2 regions of the Salinicola sp. MIT1003 genome follow, and region 1 is predicted to be linked to the other one. Evidence: predicted binding sites of a transcription regulator. Region 1 holds the regulator's gene; the other holds the start of a gene.
What was found. The regulator sigma-54, encoded in region 1, starts transcription at its own class of promoters, with help from an activator protein. The targets are predictions, from matches to a motif close to TGGCACNNNNNTTGCTNT.
Positions count from the first base shown of each region.

Region 2: the regulator sigma-54 is predicted to act here: its motif matches at 3,107-3,124, upstream of BC443_RS06645 (amino acid ABC transporter substrate-binding protein).

Region 1 covers NZ_MCAP01000058.1:88,814-98,597, forward strand. The annotation lists gene mlaD (outer membrane lipid asymmetry maintenance protein MlaD) at 1-169, opposite strand, end outside; gene mlaE (lipid asymmetry maintenance ABC transporter permease subunit MlaE) at 166-948, opposite strand; gene BC443_RS16330 (ATP-binding cassette domain-containing protein) at 945-1,760, opposite strand; gene BC443_RS16335 (KpsF/GutQ family sugar-phosphate isomerase) at 1,961-2,971, shown strand; gene lptC (LPS export ABC transporter periplasmic protein LptC) at 3,163-3,792, shown strand; gene lptA (lipopolysaccharide transport periplasmic protein LptA) at 3,789-4,331, shown strand; gene lptB (LPS export ABC transporter ATP-binding protein) at 4,432-5,157, shown strand; gene BC443_RS16355 (RNA polymerase factor sigma-54) at 5,307-6,740, shown strand; gene raiA (ribosome-associated translation inhibitor RaiA) at 6,872-7,180, shown strand; gene ptsN (PTS IIA-like nitrogen regulatory protein PtsN) at 7,190-7,672, shown strand; gene rapZ (RNase adapter RapZ) at 7,675-8,631, shown strand; gene BC443_RS16375 (HPr family phosphocarrier protein) at 8,618-8,887, shown strand; gene mgtE (magnesium transporter) at 8,996-9,784, shown strand, end outside.
Region 2 covers NZ_MCAP01000011.1:315,611-325,394, reverse strand. The annotation lists gene ribA (GTP cyclohydrolase II) at 10-645, opposite strand; gene hemE (uroporphyrinogen decarboxylase) at 874-1,962, shown strand; gene BC443_RS06655 (DUF393 domain-containing protein) at 1,934-2,443, shown strand; gene BC443_RS06650 (VanZ family protein) at 2,511-2,879, shown strand; gene BC443_RS06645 (amino acid ABC transporter substrate-binding protein) at 3,183-4,211, shown strand; gene BC443_RS06640 (amino acid ABC transporter permease) at 4,297-5,487, shown strand; gene BC443_RS06635 (amino acid ABC transporter permease) at 5,489-6,598, shown strand; gene BC443_RS06630 (amino acid ABC transporter ATP-binding protein) at 6,714-7,442, shown strand; gene BC443_RS06625 (host attachment family protein) at 7,595-8,020, shown strand; gene BC443_RS06620 (LysR family transcriptional regulator) at 8,049-8,975, opposite strand; gene BC443_RS06615 (ferredoxin--NADP reductase) at 9,128-9,784, shown strand, end outside.

The DNA.
Region 1 (9,784 bases):
ATTGCGGCCGCAACCCGCCAATGTTGGCGAAATTGGCCGTCAGCGTGAAGGTGTCGTTGGGCACGCCAATGCCCAGACCGCTGACCCTGAGCCCGAGGAACACCAGCCCCAGAATGCCTGCCAGCATGAAAATGCCGACGCCCAGTTCCAACAAGTTGTTGCGCTTCATCCGAGGTCTCCAAACATCAGCGCGGTGAGCACGAAATCGAGGCCCAATACCGCCAGCGAGGCGTATACCACCGTGCGGGTGGTCGCGCGCGAAATACCTTCCGAGGTGGGAATCAGGTCATAGCCCTGGAAGACCGCGATCCAGGTCACGACCAGCCCGAACACCAAGCTCTTGATCATGCCGTTGAGCACATCGTCGACGAAGTCGACGCTGTCCTGCATGTTGCTCCAGTAGGAGCCCTCGTAGACGCCGAGCCAGTCGACGCCGACCAGATACCCGCCCCAGATGCCGACCACGGCGAACATCACCGTCAGAATGGGCAACGAGACGAAACCGGCCCAGAGTCGAGGCGCCACGATGCGACGCAGCGGATCGACGCCGATCATCTCCATGCTGGTGAGCTGCTCGGTGGCTTTCATCAGACCGATTTCGGCGGTCAGCGCCGATCCCGCGCGGCCGGCGAACAGCAGCGCGGCGACCACGGGAGCCAGCTCACGAACCAACGACAACGCCACCATCTGCCCCAGCGCCTCGTCGGCACCAAAGCCGACCAAAATGGTAAAGCCCTGTAGCGCTAGCACCATGCCGATGAACAGCCCCGACACCAGCACGATCGCCCCCGACATCACGCCGACGAAGTGCATCTGTCGGACCCAAAGATGAAAGCCCTCGCGAGATGGCAGGCAAACGATCGACTGGACCAGAAACAGCCCGGCCCGGCCGATCGAACTCACGATATCGAGCGTCGCCCGCCCGAGCGCATGGATATGTCGCATCATGAGAACTGCCCCGCCGGCGCCAGGATGTCGTCGAAGAAATCCGGTGCCGGGTAATGGAACGGCACCGGGCCGTCGGGTTCGCCATGCACGAACTGTTTCACATGGGCGTCATCATTGACGTCCAGCGTCTGCGGAGTGCCGTGCGCCATGACCTTGCCATCGGCGATGATGTAGACGTAGTCCGCGATCGACAGCGTCTCCTTGATGTCATGGGAGACCATCACGGCGGTCAGCCCAAGCGCCTGGTTGACCTTCTTGATCAACTGCACCAATACCCCCATCGAAATCGGATCCTGGCCGACGAAAGGTTCGTCGTAGAGCACCAGATCCGGATCCAGCGCCACCGCGCGAGCCAGCGCCACCCGTCGAGCCATGCCGCCGGACAGTTCGGATGGCATCAGGTGGCGTGCGCCACGCAACCCGACCGCCTGAAGCTTCATCAGCACGATGTCACGCACCATGGCGTTCGGCAGCTCGGTATGTACACGCAGCGGAAACGCGACGTTCTCGAACACGTCGAGGTCCGAAAACAGCGCGCCGCTCTGAAACAGCATGCCCATGCGACGGCGCAGCTTGAAAAGCGAACGCCGCGATAGCTGGTGTACGTCCTGGCCGTCGATCAGAACCTGCCCCCGGTCCGGCACCAGCTGACCACCGATCAACTTCAGCAGTGTCGTCTTGCCGGTTCCGCTGGGCCCCATGATGGCGGTTATCTTGCCGAGCGGAATCTGCAAGTCGACACCACGGAAGATATCCGTGTTGCCGCGGGAAAAATGCAGATCCTTGACCTCGACCATAATCGGATCATCCATGCAGCATCCACCAATCCAGTGAGATCAATTATCGAACATTGTATCCTAACCTTGACAGTAGCGACCAGCCGTCACTGAACAACCGTTACACCTGCTATCCTGCAAAGGGACGAATCATTAGACGATCGAAGGTATACTCTTGCGTATCGCGCCGCGCCGAGATCGCCCTGCGCCCACCATTCCACGACGACATTCATGCCATGACCGATCCCCGAGTCGCTTCCGCCGCGTCCCAGAGCAAACCCGCTACGCTAGATTTTCGCGCCAGCGCCAGACGCACGCTGACACTGGAACAGCAGGCCATTGGTGAACTCGTCGAGAAACTCGACGGCTGTTTCGACGCCGCCTGCAGATTGCTGCTCGACTGTCGTGGCCGCCTTATCGTGACCGGCATGGGGAAGTCCGGCCATGTCGCCCGCAAGATGGCAGCCACCCTGGCCAGCACCGGCTCGCCGGCGTTCTACGTACACCCCGGCGAAGCCAGCCACGGCGATCTCGGCATGATTACCGGCGACGACGTGGTCATCGCCCTGTCCAATTCGGGCGAAACTCAGGAAATCACCGGCCTGCTCCCGCTGTTCAAGCGCCTCGGCGCGCCGCTGGTCAGCTTGACCGGCCGGCCGGCATCCACCCTGGCGCGCTACAGCGACGTGCATATCGATGTCGGCGTCTCCCGCGAAGCCTGTCCCCACGATCTCGCGCCGACCTCTTCCACCACCGCCGCGCTGGCGATGGGCGACGCGCTGGCGCTGGCGCTGCTCGAGGCGCGCGGTTTCAGCGCCGACGATTTCGCCCTCTCGCATCCGGGCGGCACGCTCGGCAAACGCCTGCTGCTGCGCGTCGCCGACCTCATGCACGAAGGCAGCCGACTCCCCAGCGTTCCCACCGGCAGCCCGTTGCGAGAGGCGCTGCTGGAGATGACGCTCAAGGGCATGGGGTTCACCTGCGTCGTCGATGAACGCGGCCTGCTGGTCGGTGTCTATACCGACGGCGATCTGCGCCGAACGCTCGACCAGCGCGGCGATTTCACCCTGCTTCGTGTCGACGACGTCATGACCCGGGGTGGCAAGACGGCGACGCCCGACATGCTGGCCGCGGAAGCGGTAAGGATCATGGAGGACAATCGGATCACCGCACTGGCCGTGATCGAAGAGGGTGTCCCCGTGGGAGCGCTTCACATGCACGACCTGCTGAGAAGCGGAGTCATCTGATTCGTCGTCGAACATCCGATTCATCGTCGAACATCTGATTCGTCGTCGACGTTGTACCCTGATGGCATCGTCTCAATGAAATGACCATGTCGTTTCCAGCACCCGGACAACGATGCGGTTCGAGCCGTCAGAGCTCATAGATTCATCAACGCCAATTCGATCAAGGCTTTCGTTTAAGACAAGGAGCAACCGTGGCCAAGACAGCCGGATTTCAGTCACCCTGGTGGCGGCGCCTCGGCCTGTTGGCACTACTGCTGATACTGGGTGGCGGGCTGACCTATCTGGATCAGCGCGGCGAAGACCAGCAGGAGTCCGCCATCAGCAACACGGCGGGCGGCGAGCCCGACTACTACCTCGAAGATGCCAGAATGACGCGCTTCGATGCACAGGGGCGTGCCTATCAACGCCTGGATACGCCGCGGCTGGTACACACGCCTGCAGACGATGTCATTCGTACCGAGACACCCCACGGCTACCTCATCGACGACCAGCAGCGCCAATGGCAGGTAACCAGCGATACCGGCCAGTTGAGCCGGGGCGGCGAACAATTGACGCTGGAAGGCAATGCACGTCTGGTACAACCCGAACAGGCATGGAGCCTGGAAACGCAGACACTGCATTACGACAACCGCGAAGCCCACGCATGGAGTGACACGTCTTCTGTGTTACGTCAGCATGACCAGCGCATGCGCGGTGATCGCTTCGACGCCTGGATCGACGAAGACCGTATGCGCCTGACCGATAACGTGCAGGGGTACCTGCCACAGCAATCCCAATCACAGCAATCCCAGTCACAGCAATCTGAGGATCAAGGATCATGAGGCGAGAACTCGGCCAACTCCTGGTGCTTACCGCGCTGGGCTTCACCAGCCTTCCGACCATGGCACTGGAAAGCGATGCCAGCGCGCCGATCGAGATCGCCGCCGACCAGCTCGAGCTCGACGACCGTCAGGGTACCGCGGTCTATACCGGCAGCGTCGACATGCAGCAAGGCAGCATGAACCTGAAGGCCGCACGCGTCGACATCCAGCGAGCCGACGACGGCCAGGTCAGCCAGGTCACAGCCAAGGGCGGCGGTGGCGAGCGCGCCTATCTCGAACAGCGGCCGGCCCCCGACGAAGCGATCGTCAAGGGGTGGGGCGATACCGTCATCTATCATGCCGCCGAGCGCCGCGTGGAACTGGTCGGCAACGCCGAACTGCATCAGGCCGGCGACACCTTCGATGGCGCCTACGTCGAATACTATCTCGACTCGCGCCGCGTCCAGGCTCGTTCCAGCCAGGACGGCGACGGCAGCGGCGACGGTCGCGTTCGCATGACCCTCACGCCGCGCAACGCTTCCGAGCAGCCGTCCCAATAGTTCTTACAGTCATGACTCCAGAGAAGATTCGGGCTCTGTTTCCGACCATGCCCACCGGGCCCGAATCGCTCTGCGCCGCGTCGCCACAAGGACCGTATCCATGAAAACGCTAACGGCCGCCAATCTGGCCAAGAGCTACAAGGGACGTCGCGTCGTCCACGATTTCAGCCTGACCCTGCGCCAGGGCAGCATCGTTGGCCTGCTCGGCCCCAACGGCGCCGGCAAGACCACCTCCTTCTACATGATCGTCGGCCTGGTCAAGGCCGATGCCGGCAGCGTTCATATTGACGACCACGACCTCAGCCGTGCACCGATGCACGACCGGGCCCGAGCCGGGATCGGTTATCTGCCGCAGGAAGCCTCGATCTTTCGCAAACTGAGTGTCGCCGACAACATCATGGCCATTCTCGAGACGCGCAAGGATCTGGACCGCGCCGGGCGACGCGAACAGCTCGAGCGGCTGCTCGCCGATTTTCACGTCGACCATATTCGCGACAACCTCGGCATGAGCCTGTCCGGCGGCGAACGCCGGCGCGTCGAGATCGCCCGCGCGCTGGCCACGGAGCCGGCCTTTGTCCTGCTCGACGAGCCCTTCGCCGGCGTCGATCCGATCTCGGTCGGTGATATCAAGAGCATCATCCGCCAGCTCCGCGATCGGGAGATCGGCGTTCTCATCACCGATCACAACGTGCGCGAAACGCTGGACATCTGCGACAACGCCTACATCGTCGGCGACGGACAGATCATTGCCGAGGGCCGCCCGGATGCCATCCTCGACAACCAGCGCGTTCGCGACGTCTATCTTGGCCACGAATTCCGGTTATAATCCGATTTCCCGCCCTATCCTGTTTCTTTCCGGCGGCCAGCCCTACCTGAGCCGCCCTTAGTGGCATGTTTCTTGCATAAATCGTTGCATGTCGTCAGATCAATCAGTAACGTGGCTATTCCCTCGTTGATTATGACGTCCGTTTCGCCATGTCCATGAAGCCTTCGCTGCAACTCAGAGTCGGCACGCAGTTGACCATGACGCCTCAGCTTCAGCAGGCGATTCAACTGCTGCAGCTGTCGACGCTCGACCTGTGCCAGGAGATTCAACAAGCGCTCGAATCCAATCCGATGCTGGAGCTGGAAGAGCCGTACTCGGAGCAGGAGACCCAGGAGACGCCGGAAGACGACTGGTCCAGCGACATTCCCGAAGAGCTGGCGCTCGACAGCGACTGGAGCGACACCTATCAGGACGCCACCGCCGGATCGCTGGGCAGCAGCAGTGGCAGCGAAGAGGCGCCGGATTTCGACCGCAACGCCGCTGCCACCAGTCTGCACGACCACCTTTTGTGGCAGATGGCGATGGGCGATTTCGACGACCGCGAGCGCGAGCTGGGCGAATGTCTGATCGACGCGATCAATGACGACGGCTACTTCACCGGCTCGCTCGACGAGCTGGCCCTCAGCCTCCGCACCCAGCGCGGCGACCGCGTGACCACGGCGGATCTCGAACACATGCTGATGCGCCTGCAGCAGTTCGACCCCACCGGGGTCGGCGCCCGCGACCTGCGCGAATGCCTGCTGCTCCAGCTCGGCACGCTGGACACGGATACCCCGCTGCTGCCACAAGCCAAACGCCTGGTGCGCCAGTTTCTTGAGGCCTTGGCTGGCAACGATCGGCGACTGCTCAAACGCCGACTGCGGCTCGAGGACGACGAACTCGACAGCGTCATCGCAATGATCCGCACGCTCGAACCACGCCCCGGGCAGCGCTTCGATACCAGCCGCGACGACTACGTGATTCCCGACCTCGTCGCCACGCCCTCCCCCGAGGGCTGGCGCATCGAGCTCAACGCCGAGGCGCTGCCGCGTCTGCGCATCCAGCCCGACTACGCCGCCCTGATCAAGCGCGCCGACAAGAGTGACGACAACACCTTCCTGCGCCAGCATCTGCAAGAGGCCCGCTGGCTGCTCAAGAGCCTGTCGAGCCGCAACGACACGCTGCTGCGTGTCGGCCGGGAGATCATGTCGCGCCAGGTCGATTTCCTCGAGCGCGGCGAAGAAGCCATGAAGCCGCTGATCCTGGCCGATATCGCCGGTAGCGTCGACATGCACGAGTCGACGATTTCCCGTGTCACGACCCAGAAGTACATCCACACGCCACGCGGCGTGTTCGAGCTCAAGTACTTCTTCTCGAGCCAGGTGGGCGGTCAGCGCGGGGAAGGCGACAGCTATTCGAGCACGGCGATTCGCGCCCGGATCAAGAAGTTCATCGGCGAAGAGCCCCCCAGGAAGCCGCTCTCGGACAGCAAATTGGTCGAATTGCTTGCCCAGTCCGATATCTGCGTTGCCAGGCGCACCGTGGCCAAATATCGGGAAGCCATGGGCATTCCCTCGTCCAGCGAACGCAAGCGCCTTTCCTGACGTCCCGACTGCACGACGAGGCAAAATCGATCCAGGGCTCGCCAAACCGGGCGATATCGATCACGATGCCTTTGCAGTGACCTGAAAAGGGTTACAATCAAAAGTGCCATCTGCCGCAACAGGAGTGTGTCATGCAAGTGAACGTTACCGGCCACCATGTCGAGCTGACCGATGCCCTCCGGGACTATGTCGGAGAAAAACTCGTTCGTTTGGAGCGTCACTACGACAACATCACCAATGTTCAGGTCACCCTGAGTGTCGAGAAGGAGCGCCAACAGGCAGCCTGTACCCTGCATGCCGCAGGCGGCGATCTGCACGCCGAAGCCAGCGATACCGACATGTATGCCGCCATCGATTCACTGGCCGACAAACTCGACCGTCAACTGGTCAAACACAAAGAGAAGGCACAAGCCCGCGCCCAAGGCGCCGGCGCCCGTTAACGCCTGATGATGACACTGGAAAGCATTCTGCCTCCCGAACGCACCCTTTACGGGGTCACGGGGGGCAGCAAAAAACGTCTGCTGGAATTTTTCAGCACCTTCATCGCCCAAAACACACCCAGCCTGGACAGCCAGGAAGTCTTCAGCCGCCTGATCGGCCGTGAGCGACTGGGCAGCACGGGGATCGGCAACGGCGTTGCCATCCCCCACGCGCGCAGCCCTCACTGCAAGGGGCCGATCGCGGGATTCATGCGCCTGAAGGACGCCATCGACTTCGACGCGATCGATGGTGAACCGGTGGATCTGGTATTCGTGCTGCTGGTACCGGAGGAAGCGGACGATACCCACCTTTCGCTACTGGCCGAAGTCGCCGGCGTCATGAATCAGGGCAGCGTCAGACAGCAGTTGCGTCACGCAGAGACTCAGCAAGCGCTGCACGACGCGCTGATCGATGCCATCCGTCATCACCAACCCAGCGATAACGGCTACTAGAGATGCAACTCGTCATCATCAGTGGTCGCTCCGGTTCGGGAAAATCGATCGCCCTGCAGGCACTGGAAGACCTGGGCTACTATGCCATCGACAACCTCCCGGCCAACCTGCTGGCGCCACTGATCGACGAACTGCGCAGCGCCCCGCCCACACGCCCCAACGTGGCGGTCAGTATCGATGCCCGCAACCTGCCGGAAGCGCTGGAGCGCTTCCCGGTCCTGTTGAACGCAGTACGTGAACGCGGAATCGACACGCAGGTCGTCTATCTCACCGCCGATGCCAAGATTCTGCTGGAACGCTACTCGGCGACCCGACGACGCCACCCGCTGACCCGCGGCAACGACATGACCTTGGCCGAGGCGATCGATCACGAGCAGGAATATCTTGCACCGATTCGCCGCATGTCCGATCTGGTGATCGATACTCAGGGGCTCTCGGTCCACGAACTCCGTGCACGGATCGGAGAACAGGTCGCCAGGCACACCGGTGGCCGTTTGACGTTGACCTTCGAATCCTTCGGCTTCAAACGTGGCGTTCCGCTGGATGCCGACATGGTGTTCGACGCGCGCTGCCTGCCCAACCCGTTCTGGGATCCCGGGTTGCGTGCCTATGACGGCCGCGACGCTCAGATCGTCGAATTTCTGGAAACCTATCCCGACGTCCACGCCATGGCCGGCGACATCCATGCCTGGCTGGACCGCTGGCTGCCGGCCTACCTGGCCAGTCACCGCAGCTATCTGACGGTGGCGATCGGTTGCACCGGTGGCCAGCACCGTTCGGTCTACCTGATCGAGCGCCTGGCCCGCCATTTCCACCATGAATCCGCCGACATCCGACTTCGCCATCGCGAACTCGGTATCCATACCGCCCTCTCGCAGGGTTCCACACCGCGAGAGCCGGCGCCGCAGGATGCACCATCAAAAGACGCAGGATCACTCAAGCGCGATGCCGACACGTGAACTTCGCCTGACCAATCGTCGCGGACTGCATGCCCGTGCCGCCACCAAACTGGTCCAATGCTGCCAGCCCTTCGCCGTCCGTGTGGCGATTCATCACCGTGAACGCCAGGCCGATGCCGCCAATATCATGTCTCTACTCATGCTGGCCGCGCCTTGCGGAACCGAGTTGACCGTGACGACCGAAGGCGACGATGCAGACGCCGCCATGGAGGCCATCATCGAGCTTTTCGAGGCGCGTTTCCACGAGGACGAGTAGCTCCCGCTCCTTCCACAGCGTTCGTGAACAGCGTTTTCCATCCTCGTCATTTTGCTCGACGATGGTAGAATGCTCATCCCGCCAGTCGTTCAAGGATGACCGTTCAGGATGAGCAACAATCCCGAAAAGCTGCAGCCACGGCTGGCCAAGCTCAACGAAGCTCTTGAAAGCGGCGCGCTGGATCAGGCACGGCGCATGCTCAATCGCGGCCTGGCGCCGGTGGATGTCGCCCATCTGCTCGAGTCCAGCCCGCCCAAGGAACGCGAGATTCTCTGGGGCCTGCTGGACCCCGAGCTGCATGGCGACGTGCTGCAGTATCTGGGCGATGACGTCCAGATCGAATTCCTCAACCGCATGGATGCCGAACAGCTGCTGACGGCGACCGAGGGTCTCGATGTCGACGACCTCGCCGACCTGCTGCAACAGCTACCCAATACCGTCATCCAGGAAGTCCTCCAGTCGATGGAGGCGCAGGAGCGCCAGCGGGTCGAAGCGGTCCTCTCTTACCCGGAGGACACCGCCGGCGGCCTGATGAACCCGGACGCGATCACCATTCGCCCGGATATCACGCTGGATGTGGTCCTGCGCTACCTGCGCCGCCACGAGCGCCTGCCCGATGCCACCGACACCCTGCTGGTCGTCACGCGTCGTGACGAGCTGATCGGCATTCTGTCGCTCAACCGCCTGCTGGTCTCCGATGTCTCGGTGCTGGTGCGCGAGGTCATGGAAACCGACTTCCACTCGATACAGGCCACCGCCTCGGACAGCGACGTCGCGACGCTGTTCCAGAAGCATGACCTGATCTCGGCGCCGGTGGTCGGCATCGACGGCAAACTGCTCGGCCGTATCACCATCGACGACGTGGTCGACGTCATCCGCGAGGATGCCGAGCACCAG
Region 2 (9,784 bases), on a different contig from region 1:
CGAGAAGATTCAGGCGTCGCGCTCGATGTCCACGTCGCTGGCCGGGGTGAAATCGTCCAGATCCATCATGTGATTGAGCTTGCCGACCTTGGTGGTCAGGTAGTGCTCGTTGAACGGATTGCGACCGGTGGTGATCGGCAGGCGCTCGTGAATGGTCACGCCATCCTGGCTCAGGGCCTCGACCTTGCGCGGGTTGTTGGTCATCAACCGCAGCGACTGGATGCCGAGATGCTCGAGCATGGGCACGCAGATATCGTAGCGGCGCTGGTCGGCGCCGAACCCGAGCCGTTCGTTGGCCTCGACGGTATCGGCGCCGTCATCCTGAAGCGCGTAGGCGCGGATCTTGTTGAGCAGGCCGATCCCCCGGCCTTCCTGGCGCAGATAGAGCAGTGCGCCGCGCCCTTCGTCGGCGATCCGCTTGAGGGCTTCCTGCAACTGGTAGCCGCAGTCGCAGCGCATCGAGAACAGGGCATCGCCGGTCAGGCACTCCGAGTGCACCCGAGCGAGAACCGGCTCAGGCGTGGTGATGTCGCCGAGCGTCAGCACGACGTGCTCCTTGCCGGTGGACTCTTCCTGGAAGCCGTGCAGCATGAACGTCGCCCAGGGAGTCGGCAGTTGCGATGCGGCGATGAAGCGGATCGTCACGATGACCTCGCGATGTGGAAAGGCGCTCGAATACGGTTGCCGAAGCGCCGGATGATGAATAATCAAGGGGCGGCATTATAACAGGCTTGCCGGCCGATCCGTTACAAGGCTGCAAATCGCGCCGATAGCGGACATCAATTTTGACACCCGGAGGTTTTACTGCATGTTCGGGCGATCCGTTACAATGCGGAGGCTCTTGATTAAATTCTCTCGACTATGAAGGCTGCCATGACACTATCCCAGGATCTCCAGCCGCGGGCGCTGCACAACGATCGCCTGCTGCGGGCGCTGGCTCGCCAACCGGTTGACCGCACACCGGTCTGGATGATGCGCCAGGCGGGCCGCTACCTGCCCGAGTATCGTCAGACCCGGGCCCAGGCCGGCAGTTTCATGGATCTGTGCCGCAACGCCGATCTGGCCTGCGAGGTGACGCTGCAGCCGCTCGAGCGCTATCCGCTGGATGCGGCGATCCTGTTCTCTGACATCCTGACCATTCCGGATGCCATGGGGCTGGGGCTCTATTTCGAGACCGGCGAAGGTCCCAAGTTCCGCAAGACGGTGCGTTCCGCCGCTGACGTCGCGGCGCTGACCGCGCCGAATGCAGAGCGGGATCTCGACTATGTCATGAACGCCGTCAGCACGATTCGCCGCGAGCTCAATGGCCGCGTGCCGTTGATCGGCTTCTCCGGCAGCCCGTGGACGCTGGCGACCTACATGGTTGAAGGCGGCTCGAGCAAGGATTTCCGCCATCTCAAGGCGATGCTCTACGGCGATCCGCAAACCCTGCACGCGCTGCTGGGTATTCTCGCAACCGCCGTCACCGACTACCTCAATGCGCAGATTCGCGCTGGCGCTCAGGTCGTGCAGATTTTCGATACCTGGGGCGGGGCGCTATCGACGCCGGCCTATCGCGAGTTCTCCCTGGCCTACATGCAGCGCATCGTGGATGGTCTGATTCGCGAACACGACGGCCGTCGCGTGCCGGTGATCCTGTTCACCAAGAACGGCGGGCAGTGGCTCGAGTCGATCGCCGACAGCGGCTGCGACGCGGTCGGTCTGGACTGGACCACGGAGCTGAGCGATGCCCGGCGCCGTGTCGGCGAGCGGGTTGCGCTGCAGGGCAACCTCGACCCCAACGTGCTGTTCGCGCCGCCGCAGCGGATTCGCGAAGAGGTGGCGCGCATTCTCGAGAGCTTCGGGCCGGGCGAGGGCCATGTCTTCAACCTGGGGCACGGCATCAGCCAGTTCACCGACGCGGGCCACGTCACCGCCTTCATGGACGCCTTGCATGAACTCAGTCCCGCCTACCACCGGTGAGCCTGTCAGCAGCGAGCCTGTCGCTAAAGAACCCGGCGACGGCCTGCTGCTGTTCGATGCCGACTGCCCGTTCTGCCGGCGTTCGGTGCGCTGGCTGCTGGCGCACGAGCGCCCCGAGAGCCGGCTGCGCATCGCCGGGCTGAAAAGCCCGGTATCCCGCCGACTGGGCGAACACTTCCAGATCGACTTCTCGGGTACCGACAGCATCTGGTACATCGCCGACGGCGAGCTCAGCTGCAATAGCGATGCCGCCTGGCGCCTCGCGACCCGGTTGCGGGGAGAATGGCAGCGTATCAGTGCGCTGCGCCGGGTGCCGCGAGCGTTGCGTGAACGCACCTATCGATTCATCGGTGATCATCGCCACCGCTTGGCCTTCCTCGGCGCCGACCGTCTCGAGAGCCATGAACGCTGGCTGACATCGCTGACGCCGGCACTCTGCCAACGCTGCGGCTTGCCGCCCGATCTCGCCGATGAAGGGTGAGCCTGGGCCCCGATGCAGTGAATGTCCCGGCAGACGAGACAGTGAACCAGGAGAGATGCCGATGCCCATGAGCGTCTGGCAAAAAGGGTGCGCGCTGGCCACGTTGATCTGGGCGGCGGGGATCGCCTGGGGCAGCTTGAGCCCGGCTACCGACCTGCCGCAGCACCTGCCGTGGGACAAGTTCAATCACTTCATTGCCTACGCTGGCCTGGCAACAGGTCTGCGTCTTACGGGTTGCCGGTGGCCGGTTGCGTGGGGCGCGGCAGTCGTCTTCAGTATCGGCATCGAATATCTGCAGGTCTGGGTGCCAGGGCGTCATGGTGGAGACTGGGGCGATATTCTTGCGAATGCACTAGGCGCTGGCGCGGGCCTGCTATTGCTGGCTCTGGCTCGACGCGGGAAATCGAAGCGACGCCGTCGTCTGTCTGGACGATAGCCGGTCTGGCCGGTCTGGAAAAAAGTCGGAAAGATCGATACGCCATCTCCAATGTATGCCACGTTGACTCGCGCTTCGACTCAGGCACCTTTTTGGTGCGTCTGTGTTTTTTAAGCACTGTTTTGAAACAATTTATTGCCGCCAAGATGTCGATGCCGGGCGTCATGACGGGTCATCCGCCTCGAAAAGCCATTCAAAATAGACTTTTAAGCACAATAAGACAGATGTGGAATGGACTTTGCTACTGTCGTACGAGCATGCTCGGCATGCACTTATACGATAACGCTAGGGAGTTGATTCACTATGCGCCACAAGAACAAAAGCTTGGCCCTGCTCTCCATCGCTGCCCTGGGAGCGCTGGCCGCGACGCAAGCTCAGGCCGCCACGCTGGATGACGTCAAGAGCAACGGTACTCTCCGTTGCGGCGTCAACGCAGGCCTGACCGGGTTTTCTGCACCGGATCAGGACGGGCACTGGACCGGCATCGATGCCGATTTCTGCCGGGCGATGGCCGCTGCCACACTGGGTAAATCCGAGTCGGTCGCGTTTACCCCGCTGACGGCCAAAGAGCGTTTCACGGCGCTGCAGTCCGGTGAGGTGGACGTACTATCACGCAACACCACCTGGACCGCCATGCGGGACAACGCCCTGGGGCTGAACTTCACCGGCGTGACGTTCTACGACGGCCAGGCCTTCATGGTCTCGAAGGATCTCGGGGTGAATAGCCTCAAGGACCTCAATGGTGCAACGATCTGCATCCAGTCGGGCACGACCCACGAACTCAACATTGCTGACTACTTCCCGGCCAACAATCTCGACTATCAACTGGTGACGTTCGACACGCCCGACCAGACCGCCCAAGGCTTCGATAGCGGCCGCTGCGACGTGCTGACTTCCGACTCATCGCAACTGGCGGCGCTGCGCCTGCAGCTCAAGGATCCGGACAGCGTCACCATTCTGCCCGAGCGTATTTCCAAGGAGCCGCTGGGCCCGGTCGTGCGCCAGGGTGACGATCAGTGGTTCGACATCGCCAAGTGGACGCTGTTCGCCATGCTCAACGCCGAAGAACTGGGCGTGACCAGCGACAACGTCGATGAGATGCGCGACAACCCGCCGAATCCCGGCGTGGCACGTCTGCTGGGCAAGGACGGCACGTACGGCGAGCAACTGGGGCTGGACAATGCCTGGGCCTACAACATCGTCAAGCAGGTCGGCAACTACGGCGAGATCTACGCACGCAACGTCGGCGCTGACTCTCCGCTGAAGATCGATCGCGGCATCAACGCGCTGTGGAACGATGGCGGCATTCAGTACGCTCCGCCGGTTCGCTAAGCGTCAAATCGTCCTCTCGACACCGCGCCCTTTCGGTCTGAGCGCCGGGGCGCGGTGCCTCTCAACGCTCGAGTAGAGACAGCTCATGCTGCGTCCATCCACTGCCCTTCCGCGACGGGGTCGGGGCCCTTTGTGGCGAAATCCCGCCGTTCGTGCCTTGATCATCCAGGCCGTGCTGTTTCTGGCCCTGGCGATTTTTATCGGTTATCTGGTTCACAATACGCTGCTCAACCTCGAAGCCCGCGGTATCCACACCGGCTTCGGATTTCTGGACGGGCGCGCCGGCTTCTCGATCCCGCAGACGCTGATCGATTACACCAGCGATAGCACCTACGGCAGAACGTTCGTTATCGGGCTGCTCAATACGCTGCTGGTATCCGCGCTGGGGATCGTGGCGGCGACGATCATCGGCTTTCTGGTCGGTATCGCGCGGCTGTCACCCAACTGGCTGCTGGCGCGCCTGGCGACGATCTACGTCGAGGCTTTCCGCAACATCCCGCTGCTGGTCCAGATCCTGTTCTGGTACTACGCCGTGCTGCGGGCACTGCCATCGCCGCGACAGAGCCTGTCGCTGTTCGATGCCTTCTTCTTCAACGTGCGTGGCATGGTGATGCCCGACCCTCAGCCGCTGGACGGATTTGCTGCCACGCCGTGGGCGTTGCTGGTCGCCATCGTCGTCGCGATCGTGTTCGGGCTGTTCGCCAAGCGGCGTCAGGCGCGCACTGGGCAAGCGTTGCCCGTCTACTGGATCGGTGCGGCCATCATCATCGGCTTGCCGCTGATCGTATTCCTGGCCACCGGATCGCCGCTCAAGTGGATGCTGCCGGAAATGGCCGGCTTCAACTTCCGCGGTGGCATCAATATTCTGCCGGAGCTGCTGGCGCTGTGGCTGGCACTGTCGATCTACACGGCTGCCTTCATCGCCGAGATCGTGCGCTCGGGCATTCTGTCGGTTTCCCACGGCCAGACCGAAGCGGCACGCTCGCTGAGCCTGCCGGAGGCCATCACCCTGCGCAAGATCGTCATTCCGCAGGCGATGCGTGTCATCGTCCCGCAGATGACCAGCCAGTATCTCAACCTGATCAAGAACTCGTCGCTGGCCACGGCTATCGGCTATCCGGATCTGGTAGCCGTCTTCGCCGGCACCACGCTCAACCAGACCGGTCAGGCGATCGAGATCATCGCCATGACCATGGCTGTCTATCTGGTCATCAGTCTGACGGTGTCATTCTTGATGAACCTCTACAATGCGCGCACGCTGCTGAAGGAGCGTTGAGATGGCTGACTCTACCTTCCGCACCGAAATGATCGAGGCGCGCGACGCGCCGGACCAGAGCCGGGGCGTGATCGGCTGGTTTCGGGCCAATCTGTTCAACGGCCCGATCAACAGTATCATCTCGGTGGTGGTGATCGTGCTGTTGGCGCGACTGGCCTGGCCGTTCCTCGAATGGGCAGTGATCGACGCCGACTGGGTCGGTACCACGCGTGATGCCTGTACCGGCGAAGGCGCCTGCTGGGTCTTCATCTCGGCGCGCTTCGAATCCATCATCTATGGCTTCTATCCAGAAGCGGCGCGCTGGCGGGTCGATATCGTCTTTGCGCTGCTGGCGATCCTGGTCGCCTGGCTGGCGATCCCGAAAATGCCACGCAAGAAGTGGGTCGCGTTGTTCACGTTGATCGGCTTTCCCATCATTGCCTTCGTCCTGCTGGTAGGCGGCATGTTCGGCCTTGAGCACGTGCCGACCCGCGCCTGGGGCGGGCTGATGCTGACGCTGACGATCGCGGTCGTAGGCATAGTGGGGTCATTACCGCTGGGTATCATCCTGGCGCTGGGACGACGCTCGAAGATGCCTTTCGTCAAGGGCGTCTGCGTGATCTTCATCGAGTTCTGGCGTGGCGTGCCGTTGATCACGGTGCTGTTCATGGCTTCGGTGATGCTGCCGCTGTTCGTGCCGGGTAACATCGATTTCGACAAGCTGGTGCGAGCCTTGATCGGCATCATGTTCTTCTGGAGCGCCTATATGGCCGAGGTCATCCGCAGTGGCCTGCAGGCGATCGGCAAAGGGCAGAACGAGGCCGGGCAGGCGCTGGGGCTGAGCTATTGGCATCGGATGGGGCTGATCATTCTGCCGCAGGCGCTCAAGCTGGTCATTCCGGGCATCGTCAATACTTTCATTGCGCTGTTCAAGGATACCTCGCTGGTGCTGATCATCGGCCTGTTCGATCTGCTGGCGATCATCCGCGCGGGTCTGACCGATTCGAACTGGCTCGGCTTTTCCACCGAGGGCTACGTGTTCGCGGCGGCGGTCTACTGGGTCTTCTGTTTCAGCATGTCCCGTTACAGCCAGTACATCGAGCGTCGTCTGAATACCGGACATAAACGATGAGAGCGATGAACGTCTCCGAATTCATGCCCTCACACAACAAGATCGTGATCAGGAAATCATTGCCATGAGCGAAGTGACAGCGTCTCCGACAACCGCGCCCGGCAGCGACCGACCGATGATCGAGATCGATCATCTCAACAAGTGGTATGGCAACTTTCATGTGCTGCGCGATATCAACCTGACCGTGACCAAAGGCGAGCGTATCGTCATTTGCGGACCTTCGGGTTCCGGCAAGTCGACGATGATTCGCTGCATCAACCATCTGGAAGAGCATCAGCAGGGCTCGATCGTGGTCAACGGCGTGCCGATGACCCATGACGTCAAGCGGATCGAGCAGATTCGTCGCAATGTCGGCATGGTCTTCCAGCACTTCAATCTGTTCCCGCACCTGACCGTGCTGGAAAACTGCTGTCTGTCCCAGATATGGGTGCAGAAGAAGCCGCGCGCCGAGGCGGAGAAGACCGCCATGGAGTATCTGGAGCGCGTGCAGATCGCCGATCAGGCGCTGAAGTATCCCGGCCAGCTGTCCGGTGGCCAGCAGCAGCGTGTGGCGATCGCCCGGGCGCTGTGCATGCGTCCCGAGGTGATGCTGTTCGACGAGCCGACATCCGCCCTCGACCCGGAGATGATCAAGGAAGTGCTCGATGTCATGATCGAATTGGCCCATGAAGGCATGACCATGCTTTGCGTGACCCACGAGATGGGCTTCGCCAAGACCGTGGCCGACCGAGTGATCTTCATGGACCAGGGCCAGATCATCGAGGAAGCGCCGCCCACCGAGTTCTTCAACAACCCGCGCTCGGAGCGCACACAGCTGTTTCTCAGCCAGATCCTGGGTCATTGATGAACCCTGGAGCCTAGCTGCCTGTTGGCGTCGAAGAAGGTCTCATCCTGCGCCCTGCCGAACGGCAGGGCGTATTCGTTCAACCTCTAGTTGAGCGCGGCGCGATTCTCTACCACGCTAGAGGAACGATCCACGGAACAGGAGAATCGATCATGGACAAGACTTATGTAGTGGCTGCCGACGCGTCACGCGCCCGTATCTTCGCCCGCGAAGCGAGGGTGTTGCGCGAAGTGCATACGCTGACGCATCCCGAGGGGCGTTTGCATGCCGGCGATCTTCGAACCGGTGGTCAAGGCGAGGCGTTCTCCGGCCCTGGCGCCAGCCAGCGTCATACCGGCAATGACCAGGCGACTTCGGAGAAGGAAGCCGAGTTTTTCGCCAAGGAAGTTGCCACCTATCTGCGTGACGCCCGGACCCAGGGCAAGGCGGACGAAATCGTACTGATCGCCGAGCCCAGGTTTCTCGGCCATCTGCGCGATAAGCTCGACAAGACGACGATGAAATGCGTGACTCAGACGATCGATAAGGATCTCTCGAAAGCCAGCGAAGAGGAGATTGCCCAGAAACTGGGCTGGTGAAGCGTATATTCGTGATGCCGTCGATTTCTCAGGGAATCGACGGTAGATCGATCTGATCGCTGCGCTGAATGCCGGCGGTCATCTCCCGACACAGCCGCAGAAATTCCCGCATGCCGGTCGTCAGGTACTTCTGACGGTGCCAGATGAACGCGAACCGACGCGTCAGGTCCAGCTCGGGCGTCGCGATCGGCACTAGGCTACCTCGGCGAAAGGCGTCCCTGAGCGCCAAGCGCGATACGCAGCCGATCCCCAGACCCGATTCCACGGCGCGTTTTATCCCTTCGGTATGTTCCAGTTCCAGCAGAATATTGAAGCGGCCCCGGCGGTGGCGCATGGCGTGCTCCAGCGTCCGGCGCGTGCCGGAGCCGACCTCGCGCATGATCCAGGCTTCACGCAGCAGCCTCTCGACATCGGCGGTGCCTTCGCTGGCCAGCGGATGGCGGGGCGAGCAGAACACGGTCAGGTCATCCTCGATCCACGGCTGGATGACGATATCGTCATGCTGGCAGTCGCCCTCGATAAGACCCAGGTCCAGCTCATGTAAGGCGATGCGCTCGACGATGGAGGCGGTATTGCGAACCTGCAGCCTGACCCGGCTTTCCGGGTAGCGCTGCATGAAGTCGCTGATCAGCAGCGTCGCCAGATAGTTGCCGATCGTCAGCGTGGCGCCTACCTCCAGCGAGCCGATGCCGCTCTGACCCTGCAGCAGTTCTTCGATCTCCTCCCCTCGATCCAGCAAGGCGACCGCCTTGGGCAATAGCTGAAACCCGAGCGCGTTCAGCTTGAGGCGCTTGCCGAGGCGATCCAGCAACTGGCAGTCGAACTGACGCTCCAGCTCAGCCAGTGCCGTGCTCGTTGCCGATTGCGACATCGACAACACCCGGGCGGCCCGAGAAACGCTCTGATGCTGGGCAATCGCCACGAAAACCTCGAGTTGACGCAGGGTATAGCGCATGAAGAGCGTCCGTTATCGATTTTATGGATATAGGTTATCCAAATAACCCGCTTAACAGAATACCCATCTTTTCTTATAGTTAACCTATCTATATTGGATTTGATTTATTCTCTTTAGTTATTAGCGTTCGTATTAGAGATAAGGAGCGGGTCATGAGCAAATTTGCCTTGGAAGAGGTACTGAGCGTCCACCACTGGAACGATACGCTGTTCAGCTTCCGGACGACGCGCGAGCGGAGCCTGCGGTTCAAGAATGGCCAGTTCGTCATGATCGGTCTGGAAGTCGACAGCAAGCCGCTGGTGCGTGCCTACTCCGTAGCCAGCCCCAATTACGAAGACCACCTCGAGTTCTTCAGCATCAAGGTACAGGACGGCCCTCTGACATCGCGCCTGCAGCATCTCAAGGTCGGTGATCAGATCATGGTCAGCCGCAAGCCGACCGGCACGCTGGTGTGTGACGATCTGCTGCCGGGGCGCAATCTCTACATGCTCTCCACCGGCACCGGCCTTGCCCCTTTCATGAGCCTGATCCAGGACCCCGAAGTCTACGAGCGCTTCGAGAAAGTCGTGTTGATCCACGGCGTGCGGACCGTCAGCGAGCTGGCCTATGCCGACTTCATCTCCAAGGAGCTGCCGGCGCACGAATACCTGGGTGACGAGATCCGCGAAAAACTGGTCTACTACCCGACAGTGACGCGCGAAGAGTTCCACACCATGGGGCGCCTGACCGACCATATCCGCAGCGGCAAGCTGGTCGCGGATACCGGGTTGCCGCCGCTGGATCCGAAGCAGGACCGGGCCATGATCTGC